DNA from 3 places in the Mesorhizobium sp. M0045 genome. Region 2 is predicted to be linked to each of the others. Evidence: predicted binding sites of a transcription regulator. Region 2 holds the regulator's gene; each other region holds the start of a gene.
What was found. Region 2 encodes LexA, which represses DNA repair genes until DNA is damaged. Its sites were predicted from a motif close to TGTTCNNNNTGTGTTCNG; they were not measured.
Positions count from the first base shown of each region.

Region 1: NKJ72_RS24170 (ImuA family protein) is a predicted target of LexA. The motif match lies at 2,752-2,769, and genes of this name have one in related genera.
Region 3: NKJ72_RS00280 (ATP-dependent helicase) is a predicted target of LexA. The motif match lies at 3,811-3,828, and genes of this name have one in related genera.

Region 1 is NZ_JAMYUY010000018.1:87,890-93,429, forward strand. Features, by position in the region: gene NKJ72_RS24150 (DUF4153 domain-containing protein) at 1-513, opposite strand, end outside; gene NKJ72_RS24155 (HpcH/HpaI aldolase/citrate lyase family protein) at 792-1,673, shown strand; gene NKJ72_RS24160 (DUF1737 domain-containing protein) at 1,702-1,908, shown strand; gene NKJ72_RS24165 (metallopeptidase family protein) at 2,186-2,608, opposite strand; gene NKJ72_RS24170 (ImuA family protein) at 2,793-3,851, shown strand; gene NKJ72_RS24175 (DUF6504 family protein) at 3,793-5,271, shown strand; gene NKJ72_RS24180 (error-prone DNA polymerase) at 5,268-5,540, shown strand, end outside.
Region 2 is NZ_JAMYUY010000011.1:177,550-183,089, forward strand. Features, by position in the region: gene NKJ72_RS19115 (molybdopterin molybdotransferase MoeA) at 1-105, shown strand, start outside; gene NKJ72_RS19120 (hormone-sensitive lipase) at 113-943, opposite strand; gene kynU (kynureninase) at 1,041-2,288, opposite strand; gene lexA (transcriptional repressor LexA) at 2,736-3,470, shown strand; gene NKJ72_RS19135 (ComEC/Rec2 family competence protein) at 3,464-5,540, opposite strand, start outside.
Region 3 is NZ_JAMYUY010000001.1:50,744-56,283, forward strand. Features, by position in the region: gene NKJ72_RS00260 (dienelactone hydrolase family protein) at 1-430, opposite strand, end outside; gene NKJ72_RS00265 (hypothetical protein) at 703-852, shown strand; gene NKJ72_RS00270 (hypothetical protein) at 862-1,293, shown strand; gene NKJ72_RS00275 (glucose/quinate/shikimate family membrane-bound PQQ-dependent dehydrogenase) at 1,304-3,616, opposite strand; gene NKJ72_RS00280 (ATP-dependent helicase) at 3,870-5,540, shown strand, end outside.

The DNA of each region.
Region 1 (5,540 bases), on a different contig from region 2:
ATTGGCGGCGCCGAACAGCGCGACAAACACTGCGCCGAGGCTCAGCGGCATGACCCAGACGGCGATCGCCGCAAGGCGCATGCGTCGTCGGCCAAGCCGCCGCGCCGCCGTGCGCCAGCGGAAGAAGTCGCGGATGAACCGAAAAGGCGCTGCGAGCAGGAAGGTCAAAAGCTGGCCGGCAATGCGGGCAAGGCCGCGCCGCAGCCGTCCGGCCAGTGAAAGCACGAAGATGGCCAGCCCCGCCAGCGCGATCGAGACGGACAGTGCGCTGACATTTTCCATAAGCGGCAGCAGCCCCACAAGCAGCGCAACCGGCTTGAACCAGAACTTGCCATCGTTGAAGACGCCGAGAGGATGGAGAGCCATGCTCGCCGCGGCAATCGCAACGCCGAACAGGAAAAGCGTGATGCCCGCCGGTTGGCCATAGAAGAAGAAATCGGCCAACGCGACGAGCAGGACGGCAACGCCGAAGCGGCTGCAATAGCTCGGCGCCGCCGAGAGGAATACTGTCATGATCGGGCTTTCTCGGCGGCTTTGATGCGGCCGGTGGGCAGGGATTTGCGGACGAAAGGGAGGAGGGTTGCCAAAGTCTGGGGCGGATCGACGAGCCACCAGCTTTCGCAGCGAAGCCGGTACGGCACGGACCAACGGGAGTTCGTTTGCTCTTGCATGCCGCCCTTGTCGCATTCTGCCGCGTGGCAAGCGGGGCGGAGACGAGGAGATTTTCCGAAATTACGTGCAGTTTTTATGCACGGCTTGCCTCGGCTGGCTGCAGGCGGCATAGATCGAACATGTTCACCGAAAGCTACCGCCCGCGCCGCTCGGTGCTTTACGTTCCGGCCTCGAACGACAAGGCGCTGGCCAAGATCCCGTCGCTGACCTGCGATGCCGTCGTCATCGATCTCGAGGACGCCGTCGCCCCGGCCGACAAGCTTTCCGCGCGCGAAAAACTGGCGGCGATTTTCGCCGGCCGTTCCAACCGGCGCTGCGAAATGGTGGTGCGCATAAATGCGCTGTCGAGCGAATGGGGCGCCGACGATCTGCTGGCCGCGGCAAAATGCACGCCCGACGCCATCCTGCTGCCCAAGGTCGACACGCCGCGCGACATCCTCGAGGCCGGCGACGTGCTCGACGACAATTTTATCGCGGACGAGGTCAAGCTGTGGGCAATGATCGAGACGCCCAAGGCGCTGCTCAATATCGGGCCGATCGCCGAGCTCGGCCGCGACCCGGCCTCGCGCCTGGTTTGTTTCGTTGCCGGAACAAACGACTTGGTCAAGGACACCGGCATTCTCGCCACGCCCGATCGGCGCTATCTCGTGCCATGGCTGATGCAAATGGTGCTCGCGGCGCGTGCCGGCGGCCTCGACCTGCTCGATGGCGTCTTCAATGATTTTCGCGATATGGACGGGTTTGCGCGCGAGTGCACGGAAGCGGCCGCCATGGGTTTTGACGGCAAGTCGCTGATCCATCCAGCCCAGATCGAGGCGGCGAACCGCGCTTTTGCACCGACGCCTGACGCATTGGCCGAGGCGCGCGCGATCAAGGAAGCCTTCGCGCTTGCCGAAAATGCCGGCAAGGCGGTGATTGCGCTGAACGGAAAAATGGTCGAGCGGCTGCATCTGGCGCAGGCCGAAAAACTGCTGGCGAAGGCCGCCGCTGTTCGCGCATGATTATCGTAACTGACAACAGGATTGAAGAATGAAACTCTACCGCTTTCTGTCCGGCCCGGACGATGCCAGCTTCTGCCACAAGGTGACGGCGGCGCTGAACACGGGCTGGCACCTGTTCGGCTCACCGACCTATGCCTATGACAAGGAAGCGAAAACCATGCGCTGCGGCCAGGCGGTGGTGAAGGACATCGAGGGCCAGGAATACGGCCCCGACACCAAGCTCAGCGATTGGTAGGGAGGTTCGCCGAAGCGCTCGTCCTTCGTCATCCTAGGGCGTAGCAGTCGCGAAGCGACGTCGCGGAGTACCCTAGGATCCATGCCGTTACCTCTGCCGAAGGGCACGGCGGATCAGGATTAGTGTGATCTACCACCCCCGTTACCCAGAACGGGATGATGGGCGTTCGGTTCTGCACCGCCGGAGCACTGCACCACCATCACGGCATGGATCCTGGGGTCTGCGCCGCGTCGCTTCGCTCCTTGCTCCGCCCCAGGATGACGAGGAGCGGGGTCGCTCACTCCGCTGCCTCTTCGATCTTCTCCATATCGTCGTCCGACAGGCCGAAATGGTGGCCGATCTCGTGGATCAGCACATGGGTGACGATGTCGCCCAGCGTTTCCTCGTTCTCGGCCCAGTAGTCAAGGATGGCGCGACGATAGAGCGTGATGCGGTTCGGCCCCTCGCCGGTTTGCGGATTCCAGCGCTCGGCGATGCCGCGCCCCTCGAACAGCCCCAACAGGTCGAAGGGCGTTTCCAGCGAAAGGTCGTCCATGATCTCGTCGGTCGGGAATTCGGCGATCTGAATGACGATCTCGCCGGTCAACTTGCGAAAGTCCTCCGGCAGATGGGCATAGGCCTCCAGCGCCAGGAGCTCGATTTCCTCCATCGTTGGCGAAAGCTGGTCGTGCCAGATGCGTGTTTGGTAGATGCGAGCCATGCTTTGTCCCTTTGATCCCGGCATATAGGCTTTCGAGCCGGACTCGGCAAATGGCCGGGCTGGGGTGACCGTGACACGCCCCCACTACAGGAATAAATTCCCCATGACTCCGCTTGACTCTTTGGCCGGCCTCTGGAATCTATAGGAACATAACAGGAACAATTGTGAGTGGAAGCTGACCGTCATGGCGACAAGCGCCGTGGCGCGGGAGACTGTTTTTGCCCTGCGCCGCCAGATCGCGAAGATCGAGGGAACGCTGTCCGAGCGTCTGGAGGCGTCGGCCGGCGCAGCCGCCGTTGATGCGGATGTCAGCCCCCAGACTCTGACATTGCCTCGAAATCTAACTATTGTCCGGCGCGGCCTCGCCGTGACTTCGCAGGATGCGTTTTTGTCCACCGGCGCCGAGCGCCTCGATGCTGCGCTGAGCGGTGGCCTGCCGAAGGCGGCGCTGAGCGAGTTTCATGGCGCCGCGACGCGCGATGCCGGGGCCGTCGCCGGCTTTGTGCTCGCGCTCGTCAGCCTGATCCTCAGCCAGGGCCCGCGACTGCCGGTGCTGTGGATCGGCACATCCGAGGTTTTCCGCGAGGCCGGCTTCCCTTACGCCAGGGGGCTTCACGCCTTTTTCGGCATCGAGCCGGAGCAATTGCTGTTTTCCGAGGCGCCAAGGCTGCTCGATGCGCTGTGGGTCGCCGAGGAGGCTGCCCGGATGACGGCGCTGGCCGCCGTCATCCTCGAAATCCGCGGCAGCCCGCAGCGGCTGGATCTCACCGCGACGCGGCGGTTGCACGCGCGGGCGCAGAGTGCCGGCCGGCCGCTGTTCCTGCTGCGCCAGGCCGGCGAGCCCGAGCCTACGGCAGCGCCCGTCCGCCTCATCCTGTCGGCGGCACCGGCGGCAGCGCGCCAGACAATCGCCGGGCCGCTCGCCGGCTCGATCGGCCGGCCCGCCTTCACCGTCGCCATCGGCAAGAGCCGCACGGCCTTGCCCGGACAATTCACACTGGAGTGGAACCCCGATGAACGCATATTCGAAGAAAGACGGGGCGAGCAAGGATGGTCTCAGGAATCGGCCCCAGAACGGCCAAAGAATCCTGTCCCTGTGGTTTCCGCATCTCGCCGCCGAGAGGATCCTGCGGCAGCGTCTGGGGCGGTCCTGGCGTTCCCGGCCCTCGAATCACCTGCCGCTGGTGATCAGCCATCGCCAAGGGAACGCCCAGCGCATCGCCGCCCTCGACGAACGGGCTGAGGCGCTTAATCTGAAACGCGGCATGGGCATAGCCGACGCATGCGCCATGCATCCCTCGATCGACATCGTGGAGGCCGATCCGGAGGCCGACCGGCGCCTGCTCGAAGGCCTCGCCGACTGGTGCGACCGCTATACCCCGCTGGTGGCGCTCGACGGGACCGACGGCCTCTATCTCGATGTCACCGGCTGCACGCATCTTTTCGGCGGCGAACGCTCGATGCTGGACGATATCCTGTCGCGTTTTTTCCATCAGGGCTTCGATGTCCGCGCCGGGCTTGCCGCCACACCTGGTGCTGCCTGGGCGGCGGCGCGGTTTGCCGGCGACCGCATCGTGCCCGATGGCGAGGAGGAAGCGCTTCTCGCGCCCATGCCGCTGGCGGCGCTGCGCATCGACCCGGAGGTCCGCGCCAGCCTCGAAAGCGTCGGCCTGCGCACGGCGGGCGCCGTCATGGCAGCACCGCGCGCGCCGCTGGCCCGCCGCTTCGGCGCATCGCTGCTCTTGCGCCTCGACCAGGCGCTCGGCCGCCTCGACGAAGCCGTGTCGCCGCGCCTGCCGGTGGCACCGCTTTCGGTCGAGCGTCACCTTGCTGAGCCGATCCTGTTGACCGAGGACATCGAGCGGCTGACCGGCATGCTGGCGACCACCTTGAAGAGCGACCTCGAGCGTCGCGGCGAGGGCGCAAGGCGGCTGGCGCTGCTGCTTTTCCGCGTCGATGGCGGCGTCAGCCGCATCGCCGTCGGCACCTCGCGGCCTCTGCGCGAGCCGCGGCTGATCCAGAAATTGTTCCACGAAAGGCTTGCCGCGCTCGAACGGGATATCGACGCCGGCTATGGCTTCGATCTCGTGCGCCTTTCGGTGCTGACCGCCGCCGCCTTCGACATGCAGCAGGCAGACCTTGCCGGCGAGACGAGCGACGACGGTGCCGATATCGCGCTTTTTGCCGACCGCATTCGCGCCCGGCTCGGCGAAGGCGCGGTCTTGAAGCCGGTTGCCGTCGAGAGCCATTTGCCGGAGCGCGCCGTCGCCACTATCCCCTTCACGGAGGCGCCGCAGAGAAGCTCGCCGCCGAAGCAGCCGGACAAGGCGAAGGACGCTCCCTCGACCATCTTCCAGCCTGAACGACCGATCCGGCTTTTCCGGTCGCCCGAGCCGATCGAAGTGCCAGCCACCGAAATGCCGGAAGGCCCGCCTTTGAACTTCCGCTGGCGGCGCGCGCTCTACCGGGTCGCGCGCGCCGAAGGGCCGGAGCGCATCGCGCCGGAATGGTGGCGAGAGGCGGCGGGACGAGAAGATGCCCCGACCCGGGATTATTTCCGCATCGAGGATGCCGACGGCCGCCGTTACTGGCTCTATCGCCAGGGCCTTTACGGCGCCTCTCAAGTCCCGCCGCGCTGGTACATGCATGGGATCTTCGCATGAATGCGCTGACGGCCATCCCCTATGCCGAATTCGGCATCCAGTCGAACTTCTCGTTCCTGCGCGGTGCCTCGAAACCGGAGGAGCTGGTGGTCGCGGCAAAATTCCTGGGGTTTTCGGCGATCGGTCTCGCCGACCGAAACACGGTGGCGGGCGTGGTACGCGCCTGGCAGCAGGCCAAGGTGGAGGGTGTTTCCTATCATCCCGGCTGCCGCCTGGTTTTTTGCGACGGCACGCCGGACATCCTCGCCTATCCGCAGGACCGCAAGGGC
Region 2 (5,540 bases):
TCGATGCTGAAAATGCTGGCCGATGCCAACGGGCTGATCGTCCGCGCGCCGTTCGCGCCTGCTGCGGCGGCGGGCTCCCCCTGCGACGTGCTGATGCTACGCTGAACCTGCCTCACTCCGAAATCAAGGTCCGGGTCAGCGGATGGTCTGGATCGGCCAAACCGTCGATGATGTTGAAATGATGCCGGTCGGGCTCGACTACGGAGCTGGTCGCGGCACCCAGGCCGATCCAGATGTTGGCCAGCAACGCGCTCTGGCGCAGGAATTCGGCGCGCTCGCCGCCGCCGGCCCAGCAGGTCAGGCGGGCCTTGTCCATCGGGCGCAGCAGCACCGGACTTTCGGCCTGCGCCTCGGCCTCATCGATCGCCAGCGTCTCGTTCATGCCGGTGCGCATGATCGGGCGCAAATCATACACTCCCGAGATCGACACCACGTGACGAACGCGCCGGACCACTTCGGGCGCCAGCGGCGTCGTCCTGGTAACCATCCGGCTAACAAGATGGCCGCCGGCCGAGTGCCCGGTCAGCATCAGCGGCCCTGCGACCATCGCCGCCGCCTTGCCTATCGCCGCGCCGACTTCTTTGACGATGCCGCCAATGCGTATCTGCGGACAGAGCGTGTAGGACGGCATGGCAACTGCATAGCCGCGATCAACAGCGCCCGCGGCAAGATGTGACCAGAAACTCTTGTCGAATGCCATCCAGTAGCCGCCATGGACGAACACCACGACCCCCTTCGGCTTGGTGGCCGGCAGGAAAAGATCGAGCCGGTTGCGCGGGTTATCGCCATAGGCCAGGTCGAGCCGCGCCCTGCCCTCGGTCGAAAGCGCCTCGCGGAAAACCTGCGCGGGCTCGACCCAGGCCGCCGGCCAGCGATCGCTGCCGGCTATGTTGGCGCCGTTGGCATAGGCGTTGTCCCAATCGGCAATGTGACGTTCGAACACCCTGCGCCCTCCCTGGCAATTATGGCCTTGCAACCTGGCCGCGAGCATCGCGCGGCGCGTCGTCGCCAGCCTCACGATTCCAGCTCTCGCATCGATCTCAAGTGACAGCCGCCTTGATGGCGAAGCGCGCATCCTTCCACGCACCGGTGCGCAGGATGTCCTCAAGCACTTCGACGGCCTGCCAGACATCGGCATAGCCGACATAGAGCGGGGTGAAGCCGAAGCGCATGGTCGATGGCGCGCGAAAATCGCCGATCACACCACGTTCGATCAGCGCGCGCATGATCTGGTAGCCATGCTCATGCATGAATGAAATCTGGCTGCCGCGTTTTTCCCCGTCGCGCGTGCTTTCGAGCGTGAGACCGTAAGTGCCGCACTTTGCCTCGACAAGCTCGATGAACAGATCGGCCAGTGCGATGCTCTTCTTGCGCACCGCCGTCATGTCGACATCGTCCCAGATGTCGAGCGCGCCCTTCAGCGTGCGCATCGAAAGGATCGGCTGGGTGCCGCACAGAAACCGGCGGATGCCGGTGCCGGCCGCATAGCCTGGCTCGAAGGCGAAGGGCCGTGCATGGCCCCACCAGCCGGTGAGCGGCTGCTGGATGTCGGAAAGATGCCGCTCAGCCGCATAGATGAAGGCAGGCGCGCCCGGGCCGCCATTCAGATATTTGTAGGTGCAGCCAACGGCAAAATCGGCGTTGGCTTTGTCGAGCTCGACTGGCATCGCGCCAGCGGTGTGGCAGAGATCCCAGACGATCATCGCCCCGGCTTCCTGGGCCCTGCGCGTCAGAGCCGGCATGTCGCGCAGTTCGCCCGATTTGTAGTTGACGTGGTTGACCAGCACCACGGCGGTGCGATCGTCGATCAGCTCCTCGATGGTCGGCGCGTCGACCCCCGAGAGGCGCAGCAGCGCATCTTTTCGCGTCGAAACCACACCCTCAGCCATGTAGAGGTCTGTCGGAAAACTATCGCCCTCGGCGACGATGGCCTGCCGCTCCGGTCGCATGGCCATGGCGGCGTGCAGCAGCTTGTAGATGTTGACCGACGTCGTGTCGCAGACCACCGTCTGGCCGACCGCGGCACCGATCAGGCGCCCGAGCTGGTCGCCAAGTTCAAGCGGCATGTTGAACCAGCCGGCCGTGTTCCATGCGCGGATGAGATCATGCGACCATTCCTCGGTCGCGGCCTTGTACAGTTCATCGAAAGCGGCACGTGAAGCAGCTCCTAGCGAATTGCCGTCGAGATAGATCACTCCTTGCGGCAACACAAAGCGGTCACGTATCGCGCCCAGCGGATCTGCGGCATCCATCGCCTTTATGGCCGCGAGATCGGGAATTCCTGTCATGATTTGTCTGCTCCCCCCAAAGATTCAACGCAACGCCCGACACGTATCGACTGTTCTTCCATTACCGGGTGGCGCGTAGCAAGGCTCCACCGGCGAGAAGCAGCCTGACCAGGCGGTGGAAACCAGGAATTAACCCAAGGTTGGCGTTTTGAGTTCGTTTCGTTCACGGCGCATTGACCAACCGCACAGTCGATACGGGTTCAATTCCGTGCCCTTTGCCGACCGACCGCCGATGCCAGTGCCGCCTTCTAGGAGGCCAGAACGGCGCAAACGAAAGCAGAATCAAGGCGATGAGGCTCGCGGCGGTAAAAATACGGTACGCCGGTAGGGGACGTCGTTTGTTTCCCGAGCCTTAACGCATTCATTAAACTTTAAACAGTTGCGGAACACAACTGGAACAGATAGTGTCTGTTCTGGGTTTGTTTTCTGATTCTGTTGGGGGTCGCTATGCTGACACGCAAACAACACGAACTGCTTATGTTCATCCACGAAAGGTTGAAGGAAAGCGGTATCCCACCTTCCTTCGACGAGATGAAGGAAGCGCTCGACCTGGCTTCCAAATCCGGAATCCACCGACTGATTACGGCGCTGGAGGAGCGCGGCTTCATTCGCCGTTTGCCCAACCGGGCCCGTGCGCTGGAGGTACTACGCCTGCCTGACTCGATCGCCCCCGGCCTCAATGCGGCACGCAAGTTCTCGCCGAGTGTCATCCAGGGCAGTCTTGGGCAAGGTGCCCCTCGGCAGGGCAAGCCCACATCGTCGCGCGTCCCTGCAGCCGGCAATGACGACGATGTCGTCGCCGCCGTTTCGATCCCGGTAATGGGCCGCATCGCCGCTGGTGTGCCGATCGATGCTATCCAGCACCAGACGCATTCGATTTCGGTGCCGCCGGATATGATCATGGGCGGCGAGCATTATGCGCTCGAGGTCAAAGGCGATTCGATGATCGAGGCTGGCATTTTCGACGGCGACACGGTGATCATCCGCAACGCCGATACGGCGAGCCCCGGTGAGATCGTGGTGGCCCTGGTCGACGAGGAGGAAGCGACGCTGAAGCGGTTCCGCCGCAAGGGCGCCTCGATCGCCCTGGAGGCCGCCAATCCGGCCTACGAGACGCGCATCTTCGGACCAGACAGGGTCAAGGTGCAGGGCAAGCTCGTTGGGCTGATCCGCCGCTACTGAGTTGCGCCCTTGGTGCCGGCTTTTGGATTGTCGGCCCTGCGGTATGGCGGCAGGCCGCGCGCCGCGCGTGAAAATTTCCGCTGCACGTGCCAGGGCCGGTATGATTTTTCGACGGCGAAGCGGATTTCGGCGCGTGTTGCCGCTTGTGGATCGAAATAGACGGCCGCACTTCCCGCGCGCGCCAGTTGCCGTTTGGTGACGACGAGGACCAGCCGGTCGTAGTAGCAGGGATTATGGGCGGTGGCGTCGTCGATGACGATCAAGCTGGCGAAGGCGCAGGCTGGCCGTGCGGTATCGCGGTCCTTGGCTTGCGCAATGATCGCGCCGGATGGATGCCTGGCGAGGCAGAGACCGTCCGTGCAAATGAACGGCATGCCCGGCGGTAGGTCGGCCGGATCGGCAATGTCGAATTGCGGATCGTTCTTTCCAGGTGTTTCCGGCGCGACGATAGCCTCTGATGTGAGCGCGCGTTTCCAGTTGTCGATGGTGAACTCATTCGGGCGTGCCCGGTTGACCGCGAGCTCACCGCTGCCGATCGGCAGCGCGACCAGCCGTGCGTCCTCCGAGATCAATACGTCGGGTACGCGCGTCTGCGTTGTCGTTAGCAAGCCAGCGAGCGCAAAAGGAATTGCCGCGAGCCGCAACCAGGTCGTCGCCATGCTGGCAATGACGAGGGCGATCGTCACCAAAAGGACAGATCTCAGCGAAATCAGTCCGACCGCATCGATCGGCGAGCGCTCGGAGATCCACCCGGACAGGGCGATCATCGCCGTCAGCCCGTTGCCCATCACGTAGAGGAAAGGCCCATCCGCGCCGAACGGCATCGCCAGCGCGCTGAGCACGGCAAAGGGCATGACGACCAGTGAGACGATAGGCATGATGGCCAGATTGGCGAACAGGCTGAGCGGCGCTACGCGCTGGAAATGCCATATGGCGAAAAGCGCCGTGGCGCTCCCTGCAATGATCGAGGTCATCGCCAGGCCGCCCATGCCCAGCAGGACCTTTCGAGTGGCCAAGCGTAGCGGCGATCGCCGGGGCGGCGGCGTGGTGGCCCTGCCGGTGCGGTAATCGGACCAGCCGGCATAGGCGCCGACAAGGGCCGCCGTCGCGGCGAAGGACATCTGGAAGCTCGGACCGACCACCTCGTGCGGCGACACTACGATGACCGCGATGGCCGAGATCGCCAGATTGCGCATGGTGAGCGCGGCCCGGTCGAACAGCACGGCGATGAGCATCACCGCCAGCATGATGAAGCTGCGTTCGGCCGCCACCACAATGCCGGAAAAGACGAGGTACGCCGCAATCGAAAAAAGCGCGGCGGCGGCGGCATATTTTTTGACCGGCCGTCGCGATGAGAAGTCGGGAAACAGCGCAAAGGCACCGCGCAGCAGCGCCATGATGGTGCCGGCGACCAACGCCATATGCAGCCCCGAGATGGAGATGATGTGGTAGATGCCTGTACGCCGCATCGCTTCGTTGATCTCCTCGGGAATGCCGGCGCGCACGCCAACGATCAGCGCAGCAGCAATCTCGCCCTCGGCGGCGCCGATGCGGCTGCGGATATGGTCGGCGATGGATTCGCGCGCGTCTTCGATCGCGGAAGAAAGCCGCGCGGCAAGCGGCATGCTGCCCGACGCCACGACTTTCGGATTCCCGAGAAAGAAGCCGCTGCCGCCGATGCCCGCGAAATAGCTGTCGAAGGAGAAATCATAGCTGTCGGGCCGCACCGGGCCGGTCGGCGGCAGCAACCGCACATAGCCGGCGATCTCGGAACCAGCGGCCAGCTCAGCCGGTATCTTCATCGCCGAAATGCGGACCCGTTCCGGCATGTAGCGCAGCGTCGGCCTGGCGGTTGAGATCACATCGATCGTCAGCCTGATGCGGCCACTCGCCATGGGCTCGTACGATACGACACGACCCGTCAGCCGCGTCGAGATTTCGGAACCGAGCATATGCGTCCCGACACGCCAGGTCTCGAACTTGGCGGCAAGCACGCCAAGCGCGCAGAGCAGCGCCACCATGAAACACAGGCGCGTCCTGGGCCATGAACGCGAGACGACCGTACAAAGG
Region 3 (5,540 bases), on a different contig from region 2:
GCGTGCCGCCGAGCGGTGTCATGAAGTCCGGCGCAAGCGCCACGAACCCTTCCAGCGCAACGCGCCGCGCCACGTCGCGAATATGCGGGTTGAGACCCCTGTTCTCATGCACGACGATGACGGTACCAAGCTTGCCGGTCTGGTCTCCCGGCCTGACCAGATAGCCCTTCATCTCGCCGCCGCTGCCGGGATAGCTGATGTCCTCGCCTTTCACACGCGGATCGTCTTCCGCCACGATTGCCGCCTGGGCCGAGTTCGCCGCCAGCAGCGGCGCGATCGCGGCAGCTGCCGCACCCGATCCGGCAAGCCTGGTCAATTGCTCCATGAAGCGCCGCCGGTCGAGCGTCAGATGCGTGTATTCGTCATAGGCATCGATCATCGCCTGGGTAATGACAGGCTTGGCGGCAGTGGGTCCGGCAGGTGTTGTCATGGCGCGCTCCTCGTGGGCCCCCGCGGCAACATAGAGCCGAAGCTTGCCTGGTCCAGTCACGGCTGAGTGAGGCTGCCAAAAGTCCCTGCACGACGACCGTGATGCCCGGCGCCGCACTGTCGTTAAATTATGGTCCTTTGTGGCAATGCTAAATGCACGCACCACAATGTAAAAAGAAGTTACCGGGCTATGCCTCATTCGGGCCATCTGGCGAACGAGAATGGCCATTTGGCGGGAAAAGAATGCGTGATTGAGACGAAGGAATACGCCCCATGACCTTTCCCTCCCCGCTTCTGGCAAGTGGGTTCGCCCTCGCCGCCATGGCTTTGCTGGCGCTGCGGTTCACTGCCTTCCCCGCCTTCAAACGATCGTTGATCAAGATCCGCGTCAACCGGCACCCGCCCGCAAACACCAAAGCCTGAGGAAAGATCATGGACGTTCAGGACATCATCAACACCGTCTCCCAGAAATCCGGTCTCAACCAGGCTTTGACGGAAAAGATCGCCGGCACGATTTTCTCGGTGCTTGAACACGAGGCGGAAGGCACGACCCTGTCCAGCTTCTTTGCCAAAATCCCGGGAGCCGACGCCCTGGCCAAGCAATATGATGTCATGGCTCCCGGCGGGGCTTCCGGTGGTGGCCTACTGTCCTCGCTGGAGGGCGCGCTCGGCGGCGCTCTCGGCGAAAAGACCGGCGCGCTGATCAACGGCGTCGCCATACTCAAGGCATCGGGCCTTACGCTCGCACAAATCAGTCAGGCCGGCACGATGCTGGTCCAGCAGGCCGAGGCAGCAGCCGGCCCGCAGCTAACCAATGAGGTCCTTGCATCGGTACCCGATCTGAAAGGACATCTCGGGCTCTGAAGGAACTTCTCTATTTCGGCAGCGTATAGGCCATCACATAATCGCCCGGCTTGGTGCCGACCGAGCCGTGGCCGCCGGCAACGATGACGACGAACTGGCGTCCGTCGGCTACCGTGTAGGTCATGGGTGTCGACTGCCCGCCGGCAGGCAGCCGCGCCTGCCAGAGCTGTTTGCCGGTCGTCAGGTCATAGGCGCGCACATAGTCGTCGACCGCCGCGCCGAGGAAGGCGACGCCGCCGGCAGTGATCATCGGCCCGCCAATGCCGGGCACGCCGACCTTGAACGGCAGCGGCAGCGGCGTCATGTCGTAGACGGTGCCGTTGCGATGCTTGTAGACGATCTTGCCGGTCCGAAGGTCGGCACCCGCCACATAGCCCCAGGGCGGCGCCTGGCAGGGAATGCCGAGCGGCGACAGGAACGGCTTCAATATCACTGCGTAAGGCGCACCCTCATTGCGGTTCAGGCCTTGTTCGCTGCCCTTGGTGTCACCGGGCGGCGGCACGTCGGCGCGCGGCACCAGTTTGGAGATGAACGCCAGGTATGTCGGCATGCCGAACATCACCTGCCGGACCGGATCGACTGCCACACCGCCCCAGTTGAAGGTGCCGAAATTTCCGGGATAGATCAGCGAGCCCTGCAGCGATGGCGGGGTATAGCGGCCCTCATAACGCAGCTTCCGGAGCTCGATCCGGCAGGCCAGCTGGTCGAACATGGTAATGCCCCACATGTCGGCGCCGGTCAGCGGTTTCGGACTGAAGCTCAGGTCCGAGAACGGCTGCGTCGGCGAGGTATGGTCGCCCTCGATCGCGCCGCCGGGTGCTGGCACTTCCTTGACCGGAACGATCGGCTCGCCGCTGCGCCGGTCGAGCACATAGAGGTCGCCCTGCTTGGTCGGCCCGACCAGCGCCGGCACCACGCCATTTTCCGTGGTGATGTCGACCAGCGTCGGCTGCGCCGGCACGTCCATGTCCCAGAGGTCGTGATGCACGGTCTGCCGCACCCAGCGCAACTGTCCGCTGTTGAGATCGAGCGCGGTGATCGACGAGGAGAATTTCTCGTCATTGGCGCTGCGCCCGGCGCCGAGCTGGTCCGGCGTCTTGTTGCCGAGCGGCACATAAAGCAGGCCGAGCTTTTCGTCGGCGCTTGCCGTCGACCACATGTTGGGCGAGTTGTTGGTGTAGGTCTGGCCCGGCGGCAGCGGCGTCGTCTGGTCCGGATTGCCGGAATCCCAGTTCCACAACAGCGCGCCTGTGTCGGCATCGTAGGCACGGATGACACCGGACGGCTCCTGCGTCGAATAATTGTCGTTGACCGCGCCACCGACGATGATCTTGTTGGCGACGATCAGCGGCGCCGAGGTCGAATAATAATAGCCCGGCTTCGGATAGGGCATGTTGGCGAGCAGGTTCAGCGTGCCACCCTCGGCAAATGTGGGGCAGACCTGGCCATTCACCGCATCGAGGGCGATCAGCCGAGCGTCGGACGTCGGCAGGTAGATGCGTGTGGCGCAGGGCTGGCCGGCGGCGATCTTGGCGTCGGCATAATAGGACACGCCGCGGCAGGTCTGGTGCTGGCGGTCCTTGTTTAGCTTGACCTGGGGATCGAAGCGCCATTTCTCCTTGCCGCTCGCGGCATCGATGGCGATGGCGAAGTTATGCGGTGTGCAGATGTAGAGCGTGTCGGCAATCTTCAGCGGCGTCACCTGATAAGTCGTCTCGCCGATGTCGTCGGGCCCTTTCACGTCGCCGGTTTGATAGGTCCAGGCCGGCTGCAGATTGGCGACGTTTTCCGGGGTGATCTGGTCGAGCGGCGAATAGCGCTGGCCATAGGGCGTACGGCCGTAATAGTGCCATTCGCCGGGCGGCACATTGCCGCCGAGATCGGCCGTCGGCGTCACCTTGTCAGTGTTGAGTTCACCCGTAATATCCTTTGGATCGACCGTCATCGAATAACCGGCGACGGCAAGCGATGCCAGCACGGCGAGGATAAGCGGTGCGCGTCCGTCGGGACCGGTAAGCCCGCGCCGCGCCCATGGCGTCAGCAGCCATAGCGCGACAAGCACGATGATGCCGCCGCGCGGGCCGAGCTCCCACCAGTCGAAGCCGATCTCCCAGACCGCCCAGGCGAGCGTGCCGAGCACGATCGCCGCGTAGAGCCACAGCGCGGTGGATCTGCGCCTGTAGAGCAGCCAGGCCGCGACAAGGAAAGCTAGACCGGCGATGACGTAATACCAGCTGCCGCCCAGCGTCACGAGCCAGATGCCGCCGCCGCCAAGCGCCAGGCCGATGAGGAAAAGGATCAGGGAGGTGATGACCACAGCCAAGACGGTGCTCCTTCGACTGGTGCGCTCCGCGACGCGTCCATGGGCAACCCGGCATTGCGCTCCTGCCCCGAGCACAACTTTCTCCGGCCCGCCTCCCCTGTCAAGCAAGCTCGGCGTTTTGCGGCGCCAGCCCGTCGCAAGCCCGGCGTTTTGGTTAGCAGACCCATTCAGATTGTGAGTCTACCGACTGGACAGAGAACAAAACGGAGACGCTTCTGGCCTTTCGCTGCCGAATCACTACATTCGGGGAGAGATGTCCGGCTTTTCGGAAGACATGCCCTTTTTTGACGAACCGAACGCGCGGCCTGTGGCCCCGTCGGGCATTGCCGCGCGCGCCATGGCTGCCCGCAGCAACCAGAACAACGCGCCCGATTATCTCAACGGCCTCAACCCCGAGCAGCGGCTGGCGGTGGAAACCACCGAAGGCCCGGTGCTGGTGCTGGCAGGCGCCGGCACCGGCAAGACGCGGGTGCTCACCACCCGCATCGCCCACATCCTTGCCACCGGCAAGGCCTTCCCTTCGCAGATCCTCGCCGTCACCTTCACCAACAAGGCGGCGCGCGAGATGAAGCAGCGCATCGGCCTGTTGATCGGCGAAGGCAATGTCGAGGGCATGCCGTGGCTCGGCACCTTCCATTCGATCGGCGTCAAACTGCTGCGCCGGCACGCCGAGCTGGCCGGGCTCAAATCCGACTTCACCATTCTCGACACCGACGACGTGGTGCGCCTGATCAAGCAGCTGATCCAGGCCGAAGGGCTGGACGACAAGCGCTGGCCTGCCAAGCAGTTCGCTCAGATGATCGACGGCTGGAAGAACAAGGGCCTCGGTCCCGCCGACATCCCCGAGGGCGATGCCCGTGCCTTCGCCAACGGCAAGGGCCGCGAGCTCTACAAGGCCTATCAGGAACGGCTGCAAACGCTGAACGCTTGCGACTTCGGCGATCTATTGTGCCACCCGATCCGCATCTTCCGCGCCAATCCGGACGTGCTGAAGGAATACCACAAGCGCTTCCGCTACATCCTCGTTGACGAATATCAGGACACCAACACCGCGCAATACATGTGGCTGCGGCTGCTGGCGCAGCGGCCGGCCGGGCCGCAACCACCACGAAGTGGCTCTCCGGGTGGTCGCGTTCCAAGTCTTTCCGGAGTTCCGGATAGAACGGAGGCGGGTAGCTATAGACCGGCAGCTTCGAAGGGTGAATCGGGAATTCCGGCCGAAGGCCGCAAGGACGACCGTCCGTCCGAGCCTTCGCGAGGCCCACGCGGAGGGCCCGCGCCGGCAGGCGCGGAACAGCCCGTGAGCGATAGCAAAGTTAATATCTGCTGCGTCGGCGACGACGACCAGTCGATCTATGGCTGGCGCGGCGCCGAGGTCGACAACATCCTGCGCTTCGACAAGGATTTTCCCGGCGCCACCATCATCAGGCTGGAGCGCAACTACCGCTCGACCGCGCACATCCTCGGCACCGCCTCCCACCTCATCGCCCACAACGAGGGCCGTTTCGGCAAGACGCTGTTCACCGAAAAGATCGCCGAGGACGACGAGAAGGTGCATGTCCACGCCGCCTGGGATTCCGAGGAGGAGGCCCGCGCCGTCGGCGAGACGATCGAGGCCTACCAGCGCCAGAGGCACAACTTGAACGACATGGCGATTCTCGTCCGCGCCTCCTTCCAGATGCGCGAATTCGAGGACCGCTTCGTCACGCTCGGCCTCAATTACCGCGTCATCGGCGGCCCGCGCTTTTATGAGCGGCTCGAGATCCGCGATGCGCTGGCCTTCTTCCGCGTCGTCGCGCAAGGCGCCGACGACCTCGCTTTCGAGCGCATCGTCAACGTGCCGAAGCGCGGCTTGGGCGAGGCCACCATCCGCCAGATCCATGATACCGCACGCGCGCTGCGCATCCCGATGCTGGAGGCAGCG